Regions from separate parts of the Phyllobacterium sp. 22552 genome, predicted to be linked through region 1. Evidence: predicted binding sites of a transcription regulator. Region 1 holds the regulator's gene; each other region holds the start of a gene.

What was found. Region 1 encodes PhoB, which activates phosphate uptake and scavenging genes when phosphate is short. Its sites were predicted from a motif close to TGTCATNNANCTGTCAT; they were not measured.
Region 2: the regulator PhoB is predicted to act here: its motif matches at 2,169-2,185, upstream of ACTJI9_RS03315 (UDP-2,3-diacylglucosamine diphosphatase).
Region 3: the regulator PhoB is predicted to act here: its motif matches at 3,129-3,145, upstream of ACTJI9_RS10180 (PhoX family protein).

What each region holds. Positions count from the first base shown of each region.
Region 1 covers NZ_JBQENG010000009.1:121,557-127,639, forward strand. The annotation lists gene ACTJI9_RS20170 (chloride channel protein) at 1-1,012, shown strand, start outside; gene ACTJI9_RS20175 (ABC transporter ATP-binding protein/permease) at 1,179-3,032, shown strand; gene phoB (phosphate regulon transcriptional regulator PhoB) at 3,195-3,881, opposite strand; gene phoU (phosphate signaling complex protein PhoU) at 3,898-4,626, opposite strand; gene pstB (phosphate ABC transporter ATP-binding protein PstB) at 4,650-5,465, opposite strand; gene pstA (phosphate ABC transporter permease PstA) at 5,480-6,083, opposite strand, start outside.
Region 2 covers NZ_JBQENG010000001.1:660,100-666,182, reverse strand. The annotation lists gene ACTJI9_RS03325 (MFS transporter) at 1-57, opposite strand, end outside; gene ACTJI9_RS03320 (glycosyltransferase family 4 protein) at 221-1,294, opposite strand; gene ACTJI9_RS03315 (UDP-2,3-diacylglucosamine diphosphatase) at 1,284-2,105, opposite strand; gene ACTJI9_RS03310 (NADP-dependent malic enzyme) at 2,301-4,598, shown strand; gene ACTJI9_RS03305 (DUF2865 domain-containing protein) at 4,666-5,715, shown strand; gene gltX (glutamate--tRNA ligase) at 5,633-6,083, opposite strand, start outside.
Region 3 covers NZ_JBQENG010000004.1:8,382-14,464, reverse strand. The annotation lists gene pgi (glucose-6-phosphate isomerase) at 1-175, shown strand, start outside; gene ACTJI9_RS10195 (peptidase M14) at 219-1,271, shown strand; gene ACTJI9_RS10190 (HAD family hydrolase) at 1,271-2,017, shown strand; gene ACTJI9_RS10185 (threonine ammonia-lyase) at 2,091-3,077, shown strand; gene ACTJI9_RS10180 (PhoX family protein) at 3,213-5,195, shown strand; gene ACTJI9_RS10175 (alpha/beta hydrolase family protein) at 5,261-6,083, opposite strand, start outside.

The DNA.
Region 1 (6,083 bases):
TGGTATCGCGCTGATGAAGGGCGTCGCTTTCGTTGAAGAACTCGCCCGCAAAAGCTTCATCCCATTCTGGATGCGACCCGTCCTTGGCGGTGCGGTTGTCGGCGGACTGGCCTTGATTTCACCGCAGGTGCTGTCGGGAGGTCATGGCGCGCTGCATCTCAATCTGGATTACACAGGGCCTATTGCCGGCATTATCGGTATTATCCTGCTGAAAGCGCTTGCGTCCGCCATTTCCATCGGTTCGGGTTTTCGCGGGGGCCTGTTCTTCGGCTCACTTTTCCTAGGTGCACTCCTTGGCAAACTCTTTGCTTTTTCCGCACCCTATGTCTTTGCCCACGCAACCCTGACGCCCGTGACCTATGCGGTTGTCGGCATGAGCGCTCTGGCAGTCTCGGTGATCGGTGGCCCTTTGACGATGACCTTCCTCGCATTGGAAATCACAGGGGACTTTCCGATAACGGTTCTCGTGCTTGCCGCTGTCATTGCGGCATCCATTACAGTCCGGAATACATTCGGCTACTCCTTTGCCACATGGCGCTTTCACTTGCGGGGTGAAAGCATCCGTAGCGCCCACGATGTGGGTTGGATTCGCAATCTGACAGTGGCCAAGCTGATGCGTACAGATGTGCGCACGGCTTCCGACAAGATGAGGATCAGCGAATTCCGTCAGGAGTTTCCGCTCGGCTCAACGCAACGTGTCATCATTGTCAGCGATGAGAATAAGTATGTCGGCATCATAATCGTTGCGGAAGCGCATTCAGGCATCACGGAGACAACCGATGAAGCGCAACCTATTGGCCCATTGATCAAATATCAGGGTGAGTATCTACAACCGCAAATGAATGCGCGACAGGCCGTACGCCTGTTCGACAATGCCGAAGCCGAAGCTTTGGCCGTCGTTAACGACATTGTGGAACTGAAGGTCGTCGGACTTTTGAGCGAAAGCCACACGCTGCGGCGATACAGTGAAGAGCTTGACCGGCAGCGCCGACACGTGTCCGGCGAAATCTGATCACTCATCATATTCGCAAATTTTAACCCCATTTTAACCACGGTTTGTTGCAATGCGTAACATTGTGTTACTGTAATTGGAATCAAACCGGGGCAATCTCTTGCAATCAGGCACCAAGTCAGTTGGGAAATCATCTCCCGTCAACGGAAACTCCGCATTGGCATCAATGTGCAGCTTCTGGGGACTGCTTAGGGCGTACTGGACCTCCGAGCGCTGGGTTGAAGCCTGGACGCTGACAATCGCCATTGCGCTTTTGACCGCCGCAGCCAGCAAGGCCAGCGTCTGGATGGCGATGGCGTCGGGCGAGTTGATCAACTCGCTGGTCGACATACACGACCCTTTTGTCGTTAATCCGCTCAATGTGATCCTCGCAAATGCCGGTATTCTCGTTGCAATTGTTGCAGTCAAGGAAATTGGCTTCATCGGTGTCCGTCACCTCCTTTCGACAACCTTGCATCGTAAATGGCGCGGCTGGCTCAATGGCCACTTCGGTGAGGCGCTGCTTGATGAACAGCACACACATTATCATTTGCAGCAGGGAAGTTCGGCGGAGCAGACTCCCGACAATATCGACCAGCGCATTCAGGAATCCATCAAGGGAATGACCGGCGGCGCCATTGGGCTGGCCATGGGCGTGCTGGGCGTCACAATGTCCATTCTTTTCGTGGGCCAGAAACTCATTGAACTTTCAACGCCAATACCCGGCCTTGATTTTCTTGGAGATTATGGCAGTGCCACGCTGGCCTTTACGGCCATTGCGCTCTACGTGCCCGTCAGCACATGGATTGCCATGCGTATTGGCCGCGCTCTTGAAAAACTCACCCTCGCCATGCAGCAATCCGAAGGCAGTTACAGAAGTGAGCTGACCACATTGTTGCGCCGCAGCTTTCAGGTTGCCGCTGCCAATGGCGAGACTGTTCAAAAGTCGTTAAATGACAAGCTTTACAGAAGCGTCGACAATAATTGGGGGCGTTTCAATGTGTTCGATGCCTGCTATATGTCGTTCACCTCGATCTACAATTTCTTTTCCGCCCGTATTGTCGCCTATATACCCGGTCTTCTGCCCTATATGGGTAATACGATCAGCTTCAAGAACTATATTACCGGTTCCGAGCTTGTTGGTTCGATGATCAATGAATGCTCCTGGTTTATCCATGTCATGCCCGCAATTGCCAATTTGAAGGCAAATGCACGGCGCGTTACCGAATTGGCCCAAGCGGTCGAGCGTGTCAGCCAGCCCTCGGAATATTATCGGTCCACCGGTGTCAGTGAGTTCAAATTTGCAACACAGCATGAAGCCTTTGGCGTCTCGGTGCGGGGACTTGAATTGATGCATCGCGACAGCGAGGCCAAAGCTTTTCTCACACTTGGAAATATGCGGTTGCGCAAGGGCCAATGGGCTTACATCAAGGGCGATTCCGGTAGTGGAAAAACCTGTTTGCTCAAAGCAATGAACGGGCTTTGGGGCTATGGCCGTGGTGAAATCTTTTACCCGAAAGATGCGGCAACAATGTATGCGGCGCAGGAGGTCAAACTTCCCGGCGTGTCGCTGAAACAGCTCGTATGCCTTCCAATGGATGAAAGCCGTTTTGGCGATTCCTCCGTTGCGGCCGCCCTGCACCGCGCCGGCATGGGCGACTTTATTGAAAACCTTGGTGAAGAATGCCGCGATGGCACGTCTTGGGACCAGCTCCTGTCGGGTGGCCAGAAGCAGAAACTGGTGCTTGCGCGCATATTGCTGCACAAGCCTGCGGTTTTGTTTCTTGATGAAGCAACCGGCGCGCTGGACCCGGACTCCAAGATCGCCTTCCATCAGGCCATCAAGGATCATTGTGCCGGAACCACCGTTATCAGCGTGATGCATGAGATCGAAGCGCCACGCTCGGTTTCCGGCGAAAACTTCTATACGCATATTTTGGAGATCAATGGCGGCACAGCTATCCAACGGCCACTTCTGGAGACATTGGTCGAGCCAGATCCGCTACCAGCAACAAACTTCCCGCTGATTGCCGCCGAATAGCCCTTTTCGGACACCGCGCTTTTTGTCCGGTAGAAGCAGTTCTGTTTAAATGAGACTACCGGTCATTTGCGCAAGCCATCTCTAGCGCAAATTGGCTCATATAACGCCAATTCTGTTTCCCGGCCGAGACAGAAATTCGATAAAGAAAAACGCGCTTTAATCCTATCCGAAGGAATAGCCTGCACCGCGCACGGTCCGGATCGGATCAAGCGATCTGCCAATATTGATTGCCTTGCGCAAACGGCCAACATGCACGTCAACCGTGCGGTCATCGACGTAAATATCCGCGCCCCATACATTATCCAGGAGTTGTCCGCGCGAGAACACCCGGCCTGGAGACTGCATCAGGAATTCCAGCAGGCGGAATTCTGTCGGTCCGAGCTTGAGTTCACGCTCTTTGCGGAAAACCCTGTGCTGTTCGCGGTCAAGTTTCAGATCTCCAAAGCTCAACACATGCGACAAGAGACTTGGATTGACCCGGCGTAGCATGGACTTGATGCGTGCCAGCAATTCCGGTGTCGAGAACGGCTTGACCATGTAATCATCCGCACCGGTTGAAAGACCGCGAACACGCTCGCTTTCTTCACCGCGCGCGGTCAACATGATGATCGGCAGGATTTCTGTCTCGCGCCGAGCACGCAGGCGGCGGCAAAGTTCAATACCGGAAAGGCCTGGAAGCATCCAATCGAGGATCAGCAGATCCGGCACCTTTTCGCGCAAGGCGATTTCGGCTTCGTCACCACGGCTGATGGTTTCGACAATATAGCCTTCTGCCTCCAGATTATAACGCAGGAGAACACTGAGGGCATCTTCGTCTTCAACGACTGTGATTCTGGGAGCTATAGGCATGGTCTGCTTCCGGCAATTATGGCGTTACTGGCTCGTCAAGAATAACGGTATGCGACTGATCTTCCTTCGGGCGTTCCGCCGGAAGCTGTGTTCCCGTTACAATGTAATAGACCGTCTCGGCGATATTGGTGGCATGGTCACCGATGCGCTCAATATTCTTGGCGCAGAACAAAAGATGCGTGCAAGCAGATATATTGCGCGGATCTTCCATCATATAGGTCAGGAGTTCGCGGAACAGCGACGTGTAAAGCGCATCAATCTCATCATCGCGTTCACGGACGATATTGACCTGTGCCACCGAGCGTGTCGCATAAGCGTCGAGAACATCCTTAAGTTGTGTCAATGCCAGTTCTGCGATGGTCTGCAGGCCGCGATAGACAGAGAGCGTCTGGCGCGTATCGTTAACGGCTACGACACGCTTGGCAATGTTCTTGCCAAGATCGCCGATACGCTCAAGATCGGATGAAATGCGGATCGTGCCGATTACTTCACGCAAGTCGATCGCCATTGGCTGGCGCTTGCCGATGATGGTGATCGCCTTTTCGTCAATCTCGCGCTGACCGGCGTCGAGGATAAGGTCGTCAGAGATCACGCGCTGGGCAAGCGCATTGTCCGAATTGACCATGGCCGACACAGCCTGTTCGACCATGCGCTCCGCATGTCCGCCCATCTCTGCAATCTTGTGCGTCAGAAACTTCAGTTCATCGTCATAAGAGCGGACGGTGTGTTGTGCTGTGTCAGTCATTGTCTAACCCTCTTCCCGTGAGATCAACCGAAACGTCCGGTAATGTAGTCCTGCGTGCGCTTTTCGGTAGGGCTGGTAAACATCATTTCAGTGTCACCGACTTCAACAATATTTCCAAGATGGAACATTGCCGTGCGTTGCGACACGCGTGCCGCCTGCTGCATTGAGTGCGTGACGATGACGATCGTGTAGTTCTGGCGCAATTCGTCGATCAGTTCTTCAACCTTTGCCGTCGCGATAGGATCAAGCGCCGAGCAAGGCTCGTCCATCAAAATCACTTCCGGGCTGACCGCAATGGCGCGCGCGATGCAAAGACGCTGCTGCTGTCCGCCGGAAAGACCGGTGCCAGATTCATGCAGACGGTCTTTCACTTCCGCAAACAGGCCTGCGCGCTGCAGGCTTTTTTCCACGATTTCGTCGAGATGACTCTTGCTTTTGACAAGACCATGAATGCGCGGGCCATAGGCAACATTTTCGAAGATCGACTTCGGAAATGGATTTGGCTTCTGGAACACCATGCCGATACGGGCGCGCAACTGAACCACGTCGATCTTGGGATCATAGATATCGCGCTCATCAAGCGTGATATTGCCCGTGACCCTGCAGATCGAAATCGTATCATTCATGCGGTTCAGGCAACGCAGGAAAGTCGACTTGCCGCAACCCGATGGTCCGATAAGCGCGGTGACTTCCTTTTCCCTGATATCGAGACTGACTTCAAAGAGCGCCTGTTTGGCTCCATAAAATACGGAGACGTTTTCGCCCTTCATCTTTATCGCAGGCTGGTTCGAGGAGTTATGCAATTTCTTTTCCACATCAACTTCGGATAACATGTTCATGTCCTTGTACCTCATTACCAGCGACGTTCAAAACGTCGGCGCAGCATGATCGCCGCAGCATTCATCACGAATAGGAACACCAGCAACACCAGAATGGCTGCGGCAGTCTTTGCCTGGAAGGCGACTTCAGGAAGGTCGGACCACAGATAAATCTGCACCGGCAGCACCGTCGAAGCGTCGGTTATCCCACCAGGAATATCGACGATGAACGCGACCATGCCGATCATCAGCAGCGGAGCCGTTTCGCCCAGAGCATGCGCCATGCCGATAATCGTGCCGGTCATGATGCCGGGCATGGCCAGAGGCAGCACATGGTGGAAAATGGCCTGCTGATGCGATGCACCGACGCCCAGCGCCGCTTCCTTGATTGAAGGAGGTACGGAGCGAAGTGCAGCGCGCGATGCAATGATGATTGTCGGCATTACCAACAGTGCCAGCACCAGCCCGCCAACCAAAGGGGCGGAACGTGGAAGGTCAAAGAAATTCAGGAACATCGCCAGTCCGAGCAAGCCGAAGACAATTGATGGAACGGCTGCAAGATTGTTGATATTGATTTCAATGATCTCGGTCACGCGGTTTTTCGGCGCAAACTCTTCAAGATATATGGCAGCGCCGACC
Region 2 (6,083 bases), on a different contig from region 1:
CCGCAACTCAAAGCGAGACGGTTTCCCTTGGCTTAAATCCGCAACGGCGGCTGTCATTCGGTGGGACTTTCGGAAAAATACGAAGCTGTTCAGGCAGAATCACAACCATGCGTTGCCTTGAGCTTGGCCATTATCATGAAACTTAGCTGGTTCATAGAAATAGCGGTCGGCTCATGCGCATAATTCATTGCGTTTTTTGGAATTGTATAGATTGAGTACCCTACCGCACAGAAATAGTCTGCCCAGATTTGACCGTATGACCGGGCACTTCGCGCGAGACGCCGATCCTTGTCAGGATACTTTCGAAAATATCGGCGCAGGCTTCCCAGCTGAATCCCTGCAACGTCGCTTCGGGGTCGACGCGGCCCATCGCAAGAGCAGCCAGAGCCGCCTCTCCCAAGTCCTCGGAGAGAACGCCAGCGCCGGTTGCGTTGATGACATCCTTAGATCCCGGCACAGGATAGGCCGCGACCGGCAGACCGGAGGCTATAGCCTCAAGTAGCACCAGCCCGAACGTGTCGGTCCGGCTTGGAAAGACGAAGACATCCGCCCCCGCATAGAAGCGTGCCAGCGCCTCACCTTCATGCTTGCCTGCAAAAACGGCCTTTGGATATTTGCGTTTCAGATTTTCGAGGTCGGGACCATTACCGACTATCAGCTTCGTGCCCGGCAAATCCAGCGACAGGAAAGCTTCGAGATTCTTCTCGATAGCGACCCGCCCCACACAGATGAAAACCGGTCGTTGCAAGTGCAGATCAACGTCTGGTTGCGGCCGGAACAATTCCCGGTCCACGCCCCGCGTCCACACCTTCAGGGTTTCAAATCCCCGCACAATCAGCTCATCATGGATTGACTGCGTTGGTACAAGACAGGATTCAGCAGCATTGTGGAAGCGCCGCAGCCAGCCATAGGACCATGACAGCGGGACCGGCAAGCGCTTGCGCAGATACTCAGGAAAACGGGTATGAAAGCTTGTGGTAAAACGCCAGTTATTCTTGATGCACGTGCGGCGCGCCATCATGCCCAGCGGACCTTCCGTCGCGATATGGACATAGGCCGGTTGTATGGCCTCAATCCGTGCCTTGACCGCCGATGGCAGTGTCAACGCAAGCCGGATTTCCGGATAGGTCGGGCAAGGCACAGAATGATAGTCGGCCGGGGAGATGATCGTCACCTCAAAGCCCCGCGCCTCCATCTGCTCGCGTACTTTCGTCAGGGTTCGCACGACACCATTGACCTGCGGATGCCAGGCATCCGAAACAATGACGAGCCGTTTAATCTCGTCACGCTGCATTCGCCGCCTTTGGTCGCTTATCGGCAATCTGGATCACTGGCGCGAAGCCTGCATGCTCGCTGATGAGATGTGTCCAGGATAGAAGTTCCATCCTTCCGTCAAAATGTTCCACGATAGCCGTACAGCTTTCCACCCAGTCGCCCGTGTTGATATATTCGATACCGTCTATCTGTTCGATGGTCGCATGGTGAATGTGTCCACAGATAACACCATCGGCACCGATACGCCGCGCCTCGTCGGAAACAACTGTCTGGAACGAACCGATGAAATTGACCGCTTTCTTGACGCGGAATTTTGCCCATGCGGAGAAGGACCAATAGCGCAGACCAAGACGGCGGCGCACCTTGTTCATCACGGTATTGATAGCAAGCGCTGCATCATAGGCCCAATCACCCAGATAGGCGATGTGGCGGGCATTGCGCACAACCACATCGAACTGGTCGCCATGAATCACCAGAAACTTACGGCCATCAGCCGTTTCGTGCATCAGGCGGTCGGTGACTTCAATGCCGCCGAAATGCGTGCCCTGGAAGTCACGCAGAAATTCATCGTGATTGCCGGCGACATAATGAATTGTCGCACCTTTGCGGCTTTTGCGCAGGAGCTTTTGCACAATATCATTATGTTCCTGCGGCCAGTGCCATGACCGGCGAAGACGCCAACCATCGACAATATCACCGACGAGATAGATGGTTTCGGCATCATGGTGCTTCAAAAAGTCCAGCAAAAAGCTAGCCTTAGCGCCTTTTGAGCCAAGATGGATATCGGACAGAAACAGCGTGCGGAACTTTTTAGGCTCGGCCTCGACCATGATGCGGATCTCCGTATCGCGCTGACGCAAACGCGTCTTCTGCGCGACACAAACCCGATTCATGTCACAGTCTTATGACGGCAAGGAAAAATGCAGATTCGAACGATAAAGACTTGTATCAAATCTATGTTCATTTATGCCTCAAGATAGATATCCGACGACGACCCAGACCGATACTCCGGAAGGAAGCAATTCATGGCTCAGGACAATACGCCCGGCAATTCAGAACTTGACGAAAGCGCGCTGTTTTATCACCGCTTTCCCACGCCGGGTAAGCTGGAAATTCAGGCGACAAAGCCGCTTGGCAACCAGCGTGATCTTGCCCTTGCCTATTCTCCCGGCGTTGCCGCGCCCTGCCTTGCCATTCACGCCAACCCGTCTACCGCTGCCGATTACACAAGCCGCGCCAATCTGGTTGCCGTTATTTCAAACGGCACTGCCGTGCTTGGCCTTGGCAATATCGGACCGCTGGCCTCCAAACCAGTTATGGAGGGCAAGGCCGTCCTGTTCAAGAAATTTGCGAATATCGACGTATTCGACATTGAGATTGACGCGCAGGAAATCAACAAGATTGTTGACGTTGTTGCTGCCTTGGAACCCACTTTCGGCGGCATAAACCTCGAAGATATCAAAGCACCGGAATGTTTCGAAGTTGAAGAGCAGCTTCGTGAGAAGATGAATATTCCGGTATTTCATGACGATCAGCACGGCACGGCGATCATTGTTGCCGCTGCGATCATCAACGGCATGGAGCTTGCCGGCAAAGATCTTTCCAAGGTCAAAATCGTGGCTTCTGGTGCCGGTGCCGCAGCGCTTGCCTGCCTCAATCTTCTCGTCAAGCTTGGTGCGGACCGCAAGAATATCTGGGTCTGCGATCTGGATGGTGTGGTCTATGAGGGCCGTAACACGCTGATGGACCGTTGGAAGTCTGTCTATGTGCAAAAGACCGATGCGCGCGTTCTTGCCGACGTTATCGGTGGTGCTGATGTGTTTCTTGGTCTGTCGGCAGCGGGCGTGTTGAAACCTGAACTTCTCAAGCAGATGGCACCCAATCCGTTGATTATGGCGCTTGCCAATCCAAATCCGGAAATCATGCCCGAAGTGGCCCGCGCAGCACGTGCTGATGCCATGATCTGCACGGGCCGTTCGGACTTCCCAAATCAGGTCAACAACGTTCTTTGCTTCCCCTATATTTTCCGTGGCGCGCTCGACTGCGGCGCAAGTGCGATCAACGAAGAAATGAAAATGGCGGCAGTCCAAGCCATCGCCGCCCTTGCCCGTGAAGAGCCATCGGATGTTGCAGCCCGCGCCTATTCCGGCGAAACACCGACATTCGGCCCCAACTACTTGATTCCTTCGCCGTTCGATCCGCGTCTTATTCTGCGCATTGCGCCAGCGGTGGCAAAGGCAGCGATGGAAACTGGCGTTGCTGAACGTCCCATTGAAGATTTCGACGCTTATCTCGACCGGCTGAACCGCTTCGTGTTCCGCTCCGGCCTTATCATGAAGCCAATCTTCACTGCGGCAAAAACCGCCGAGAAGAAGCGCGTCATCTATGCGGATGGTGAGGATGAGCGCGTATTGCGCGCAGCTCAGGTGGTGCTGGAAGAAGGTATCGCCATTCCAACACTTATCGGTCGTCCCCAGGTCATCGAAACGCGCCTTCAACGCTACGGCTTGAAAATCAAGATTGGACAGGATTTCGATATTATCGATCCGGAAGACGATCCTCGCTATCGCGACTATGTTGATCTGCTCGTTAGCCTGACAGGGCGACGCGGCACGACACCGGAGGTTGCTCGCACAATGGTTCGCGCCAGCGGCACCGTTATTGCAGCGCTTGCCATCGTTCGTGGCGAAGCCGATGCCATGATCTGTGGTCTTGAAGGTCGCTTTGAGCGGCACTTGCGCAATGTCGAGCTCATTATCGGCAAGTCAGAAGGCATCCGTAATTTCTCCGCTCTCAGCCTGCTCATCTCACAGCGCGGCGTGCTTTTCCTGACCGATACCTATGTGAATATCGATCCGACTGCGGAAGAGATTGCCGAAAAGACTGTACTTGCGGCCAACGAAATCCGGCGCTTTGGCATTGAGCCCAAAGCTGCATTGCTCTCACATTCGAACTTTGGCTCACGCGATTCTGAAAGCGCAGCAAAAATGCGCAACGCTTCAGAAATCCTGCGCGTAAAGGCTCCGGAACTTGAGCAGGACGGCGAAATGCACGGCGATAGCGCGCTTTCACAAATTCTACGGGAGCGCGTACTGCCCCATTCCCGCTTGACGGACGAGGCAAATCTCTTGGTTTTCCCTAATCTTGATGCAGCCAATATCACGCTCAATGTCGTCAAGTCGGTAACAGATGCCCTGCATGTCGGCCCGATCCTGCTGGGTGCTGCCAAGCCCGCGCATATTCTGACGCCTTCAGTGACATCGCGCGGTATTGTCAACATGACGGCGCTGGCAGTTGTGGAAGCTTCACAGCGGATTGAGTAAAACTTTCGTCTTATTGCTGCCGCATCAACATGGATGGTTTCGCCTATACTCCAAGAAGAGACCATCCATGCTCCGGACATCTTTTATCATCGTTGCCGCATTTGGCGCTGTACTGGCTGCGACTGGTTTCTCCCATGCGCAAAGCGATACATGCGTGCGCATGCAAGAGCGTCTCGACAGGCTGAACAGTGATCCAACGCTGGATGATTACGAGTTCAATCTGCGCCGGGATCGTATCGAGGCAGCGCTGGATGCCAATAATTGCCCTGTAAACAATTATCAGTATCGCGATCTGCCGCGGCTGGATGAGGAAGAGCCGGGATCCTACGAGATTTATGGAGGCCGCGAACCGCAACCTGTAGGGCCTGGATCAATCCCGGTCCCCATCGAAGGCGGTCAATACCAGACTATGTGCGTTCGCACGTGTGACGGTTATTATTTTCCGCTGACCTATGAAACCGGAGCGGAGAATTTTGCGCGCGATCAGGCGCAATGCCAGGCACAATGCCCCGGCGCGCAATTGTTCTTCAAGCCAACAGGCGAAGAGCGGCCGGAAGCCATGATTTCTCTGGGTGGTCAGGCTTACCGGGATATGCCGAATGCTTTTAAATTTCGCAAGGCTGGTGCTAATGCCACGCCGCAATGCACATGCCAGAAAACAGCCGGCAATTTTTCGACCATGGGCAATCCGCGTGAACTGGCGAAACAACCGCCAAAACCAGCTTCGCCGCCAGTCGCGCGGCCCGCACCACAAACTCCGCCGATTGCGCCAGCGCATCCGCAACAGCCAACAGTGACAAAGCAGGAGCCGCTTCCCGCTGCGACACCGCCCGCAAATCCGGCATTGACGGAACCTGTAAAGCCCAATGAACAACCGCCGGTTCAGACCAAGATTGAACCTTCGACCCTTCCAACAAAGCCAGTTGAAAAGCCATCATCCATCATTGAATTGGGCAAGCCCGCAGCGGCGCCCAACGAAGCGCCCCTGCCCAAACCGTTGAGCGTGGACAAGCCAATCGATCCAAACCGCAAGGTCAGGGTCGTCGGGCCAACGTTCCTTCCCGACCAAGGAGGGGCAAAAGATCCGCAAGCTCAGGACCGGAAGATCGCCCCGTAAGCGCAATACGCAAAGGCATGAACAATCCTTTGCCTTTACGCCCGCTCTGTACCTTCACAGCATCGGTCCATGATTTCCAAGTCTCATGGTTCCAAGGCTCGGATGGCAGAACATCGAAAGCAGCGCGCACGAAGTCGCGATCCTCATCGGCCAGAGGCTCATCGCTCGCAGGGCCATTTTTGACAATTGCCCACCACTGCGCGGCATCGGATACGAAAGTAAGATTGCTGCGCACAGCCAGCCAGAACGCCTCTGCATCATCACCTTGAATGCCAAGAGCAGCAAGCCTGTCTTTGGCATCGCTAAAGGGCATGGCGTGGATCAGCGCTCGGTTGAGCGCGTCCAGATCAGCAGGGTCAAACTTCGAG
Region 3 (6,083 bases), on a different contig from region 1:
CTTTGTCGAAGCGCAGCTCTACGGAATCAATGCATTTGATCAGTGGGGCGTCGAACTTGGCAAGGAATTGGCTACGGAGCTTCTTCCTGTTGTTTCGGGCGACGTGAGCGCGAAGGACAAGGACGCATCCACGCAAGGACTCGTCGCGCACCTGCGTAAACGCCGCGAAAAATAACAATAGACTACGTAGAAGCAGTCAACAGACCAGGAATAGCATGATGAAGACCGAGACTATACAGCTGGCTGGCGATGTGCCGGGCAACAGCATTGAGTTGCGCGTGCTGCGCTTTGAGGGCAAGAACAGGGAGGCAACAAGCGCTTATCTGCAATCGTCCCTCCACGGCTCGGAGCTACCCGGCCAGGCTGCATTGCATTTCCTTATTCCCATGCTGGAAAAAGCTGCCAGGGAAGGTCGTATTGCCGGGGATATAACGGTCATTCCTCAAGCCAACCCGATAGGCTCTGCACAGTGGATGGCCCATCAGCATATTGGTCGCTTCGAATTTTTCTCCAGTACGAATTTCAACCGTTCCTTTCCCCTTCTGGAGAATTTTGACACATCATCCTTGCCCGCCATTGATGGTCCGGTGCCACTGGCAGAGCGCCTGAAAGCCGAACTTCTGCGTCAGGCACTCCCGCACGAGATTGTCCTCGATTTGCATTGTGACGATGAAAGCGAAAGCTACCTCTACATCCACCAGGCGTTTTTGCCGGAAATGTATGATCTGGCGTCCGCCCTCGGCTCTACCGCTATTCTTTCGTGGGACAGCACCGCCGATGCAGCTTTTGAAGAAGCTTGCGCGCATCCGGTGCTCCAACTGCCGAAAACAGAACAGAAAACCCGAGCCGTCACCACAGTGGAGTTTCGTGGCCTCAGTGATGTCAATATCGATACTGGAAAGTCTGATGCGGAAGGTCTTTACAAGTTCCTTGTGCATCGCGGCGTCATCGTCGATACGAGTATTGCACTGACGGTAGATTTCAACGGACCTGTCACGCCGCTTGAAAATGTCGAGATGATCAGAGCTCCTCAAGGCGGGATGATCCTGTTCCATGTCGATATTGGTGCTCAAGTGAAGGCGGGTGACAAGCTGGTCACTGTTGTGACCGTGCCGGGGGATCCCGCCGGTGATATAATATTGACCGCTCCACAGGCTGGCCGAGTTCTGACAAGGCGCGGCCATCGCTATACCCGCCGTGGCGACGATCTCCTGAAACTTCTCGGCAGCAGACGATCTGAAAATGCCAAGCCCGGCTCGCTGGAATCATGATGCGAACCACCCAGTCTAAAGAGATACGCGGTATTCTGTTCGACAAGGATGGAACGCTGGTCGATTTCAATAAAACGTGGTTTGGCATCACCATGGAACTGGCGCACATGGCCGCCAAGGGTGATGAAATCCGCGCGAAGGCTCTCGTTGAGGCTGGGGGATATGATTGGGAGATGCAAAAGTTCCGCGGTGGCTCGGTGGTTGCTGCCGGAACCATCAATGATGTTGTTGATCTGTGGCATCCCGAGCTTTCTCTCGAAGAAAAACGGCAATGTATTCGTGACTATGATCATTATACAGTTCAGGAAGGCTCGCGCCGCGCTGTCGGAATCGATGGATTACACGCAACGCTCGAAGCTCTCGTTGCTCGGGGTTTCGTGCTTGGCATAGCAACCAATGATTCTGAAGCAGGCGCTCGCGCTACAGCTGAAGCCTTGGGGCTATCACCGCTTTTCTCGGCAATCATAGGATATGACTCCGTTGCCCGCGCCAAGCCGCATGCAGACCAGCTTCACCTCTTTGCCGCGAAAACAGGCCTCCCAGTCGAAGCGATTGCCATGGTGGGTGACAATTCCCACGATCTGGAAATGGCCCATGCCGCTGGAGCGGGACTTGCCATAGGCGTCCTGTCAGGAAACAGCACATTGGATGACCTTGCTCACCTTAGTGACGCGATCCTTGGCTCGATTGCAGAGTTGCCCGAGTTTCTGGAAAAGCGTGCCAACGCGGTATTCGTGCCAGATTGATATGATGACAATGATTTGGATGCCTGCTGCATTATAGAATGCTATCGACTGGATAGCTGACAGGAGAGGGCTCATGGATCATCAGAATTTCGCCGCCGGAATTGCCGATATCGAAGCTGCCGCAAAGAGATTGTCCGGGCAGCTTGTGCCGACACGGCTGATGGAATCGGAAAGTCTCAACGACCGCTACAATGCGCGTATTTTCTTCAAGCCAGAATGCCTGCAACGGACCGGCTCATTCAAGTTTCGCGGTGCCTATAACCGTATCAGTCAATTTACGCCGGAAGAGAAAGAGCGCGGGATCGTTGCATTCTCTTCAGGCAATCACGCACAAGGCGTCGCAAGTTCTGCCCGCATATTCGGCATCAAGGCAGTCATCATCATGCCCAGCGATGCGCCACAGGTTAAGGTTGATAATACCCGCTCCTACGGGGCGGAGGTTGTGTTTTTTGACCGTTACACCGAGAGTCGGGATGTGATTGCCGCCCCCTTCATTGAAGAGCGTGGCATGGTTTTGGTGCCGCCTTACGATGACCCATCCATTATTGCGGGTCAGGGCACGATCGGGCTTGAAATTGCTGATGAAGCCAAAGAACGCGGTATCACGCTGGATGATGTATTTGTGCCCAGCGGCGGCGGTGGTCTCATCAGTGGCGTCTCGATTGCAGTAAAAGCGCGCTCTCCGCAAACGCGCATTTGGGGCGTCGAACCGGAAAACTTTGACGATTTGCGCCGTTCATTGGTCGCTGGTGAAATTCGCAGCAATGAGACGGGATATCGCTCAATCTGCGATGCAATTCTTACTGCTCAACCCGGCGATCTCACATTTCCAATCAACAGGCAAAATCTGGCCGGCGGCATCGCTGTTTCCGATATCGCCGTGCGCAAAGCCATGCGCGAGGCAGCAAGCCATTTGAAACTGGTGGTTGAGCCCGGCGGTTCTGTTGGTCTTGCTGCGCTGGCTTCTGGCGAAGTCGATATCAAGGGCAAGACGGTGGCGGTCGTCCTTTCAGGAGGCAATGTGGACCTCGACTCTTTCAGTAAGCTGATTGCGTCTTAATAGGTTTCTGACTTTAATCGTTGGTAGCTACCGCTATAAAAGCTGAACTCTTGTCATCAGTTTGTTACGCTGAACTTCTAGCCATTCTGGAACGGTTCTAATCCGCAACCCAGCCAGACAGCCAGAGGTCACGCCATGAATGATCAAACTCCCGTTTTCAGAACCAGCCAGCTCGAAGAGAATGATGGTCCTGGCCACAATCCGACCGACAATCCTACAATGGGCGAGCTCATTGCAGCTAGATTCTCCCGCCGTGGCTTTCTGAAAGGATCACTCGCGGTTTCCGCTATTGCAGCCACCGTCAGCCCGATGGCGCTGATGCTGGCTGATGATGCTCGCGCTGAAACCAAATCTGCTTTCAGTTTTGAGGAAGTAGAAGCCGGTATTGATGAAAAACACCATGTTGCAGCCGGATATGATGCGGATGTGCTTTTACGCTGGGGCGATGGAATTTTCGTGGATTCTCCAGAGTTTGATCCGCGTAATCAGACTCCGGAATCTCAGGCGAAGCAGTTTGGCTACAATAATGATTATGTCGGTTATATTCCGATAGATGGCTCGTCTGAGCATGGTCTTCTGGTCGTCAACCATGAATACACGAATGAACATCTCATGTTCCCAGGCATCGTTAAGGTTGCTGAGGGCAAGATCGAAGTCGCTCCTGCCGACAAGAAGCGTGTTGATATCGAGATGGCTGCCCATGGAGGCACTATTGTCGAGATCAAGAAGACCGGTGGTAAATGGCAGGTCGTCAAGGACGGTAAGCTGAATCGCCGCATCACCGCCAATACCGAGATGCAATTGTCCGGTCCTGTTGCCGGTCATGACCGTGTAAAAACCAATGCAGATTCCTCCGGCAGAAAAGTCTTCGGGACAATTAATAATTGTGCTGGAGGCGTCACGCCCTGGGGCACCTATGTGATGGCCGAAGAAAATATTCATGGCTATTTCACGGGCGAACTGGCTGCCGACAGCAAGGAAGCGGCAAACTACAAACGCCTCGGCCTTCCGGAGGGCAGTTATGAATGGGGCAAATTCCATGATCGCTTCGATGTCTCGAAAGACCCCAATGAAGCCAACAGGTTCGGATGGATTGTCGAAGTCGACGTGAACGATCCGGTATCTGTCCCCAAGAAACGCACCAGCATGGGCCGCTTCAAGCATGAAGGCGCTGAGTCGATCGTTTCCAAAGATGGCCGAGTCGTGTTTTATCTCGGCGATGACGAGCGTTTCGACTACGTTTATAAGTTTGTAACCACCGGCAAGTTCAATCCTGATGATCGCGCTGCTAATCTGGACCTGCTGGACGAAGGCACGCTTTACGTCGCAAAGTTTGAAGCCGACGGAACTGTTAACTGGTTGCCGATAGTGCATGGCACCGGTCCTTTGACAGCCGAAAACGGGTTCGCCTCGCAAGCGGATGTTTTGATTGAAACCCGTCGTGCAGGCGATCTGTTGGGCGCTACCAAGATGGACAGGCCGGAAGACATCCAGCCGAATGGTGTCAACGGCAAGGTCTATGTCATGCTGACCAATAATACCAAACGCAAGGACGATCAGATCGACGCTGTCAATCCACGTGCCAAGAACGCGTTCGGCCATATCGTTGAAATTGCCGAGGCTGATGGCGATTTCGCCGCAACAAAGGGCAAATGGGAAATATTGCTCAAGTGCGGCGATCCTTCCATTGCCGATGTCGGCGCATCTTTCTCCACCGAAACCACAAAGAATGGCTGGTTCGGCATGCCGGACAATTGCTCTGTCGATGCTGATGGACGGCTGTGGGTTTCAACGGATGGCAACTCGCCGAAGGATACGGGCCGTACCGATGGTCTATGGGCGGTTGATACGGAAGGTGCTGCCCGTGCGACCTCGAAACTTTTCTTCCGCGTGCCGATCGGCGCAGAAATGTGCGGTCCGCTCATGTTGCCGGATATGGCAACCATGATGGTCGCCGTTCAGCATCCCGCTGATGGCGGCGAAGATTGGGAAGGTTTTGGCCGTCCGTCCTATTATGAAGACCTTTCGACCCGCTGGCCGGACTTCAAGGACGATATGCCCGTCCGCCCGTCCGTCGTCGCAATCACCAAAAAGGGTGGTGGCAAGATCGGCGTCTGATTAGCACAATCATTGAGAAAGGCCCGGCTCTGAAATGGCTCAGAGCCGGGCCTTATCGTATATTACTATTGCGCTTTGTTGTTCTTATTTTGGACAGCGACCATTCGAGGACCGAACTGATCCCGTCCCAATGTCTGGAACTGGATGTCCGCAAGAGCAACCTTGCCTCTGTCTTTAGGAAACGTCAGCTTGAGTTCTTTCAGATTGTTTAAGTCAATTCCAGCAAATGCTTTCAGTGGTATCGCCACCATGTTGAGAAGCATCTTAACCTGCCCGGTTGAATAGGGCTTGTCGATGGGATCATCAATCATGGGCCGGCCTTCAGCCTTGGTTTTTGGTGCGTTATAGAGCGCACCACTGAAATCGCTGGCTTCGATAGTCGCTTCCTTACCAACATTATCAGTCAGGGTTACCAAAACCTCCTGCCCCATCGGGCGCACGACCGCTATGCGGAAGCTCAAAGTATCGTGGGGCGCTGCCGAAGTGCCAAGTAGATCATTTGTAATTGTTGCGCCAGCTTTGGTCCACGAAAGTTCAGCATGTTCTGCTATGGATCGTAGGCCAGAACCACCCCAACTATTGAATTCAAAACCTGCTATGCGGGCAGGTGAGCAATCGCCTGCGATCAGCGCTCCATCAGGCATGTCACACCGGGCTAAGTTGTTGAAGCCGGTAGAGGTGACCGGGCCGCCGAGCGAATTGATGCTAAGGCTTTCTGCCGATGCGAAGTGCTGAATCAGTTTGCGTTGGCCCTCATTTCGCTGAATTGTCAGGATAACGCGTTCGTCACAGGGGCCGCGTCCTACAGGGCAGGCAGCCTCTGGCAGTTTGGCCATTCCGTTCCACCAGCTTGCAAACTGTTGTTCTCCTCCCACATGATAGCGCATG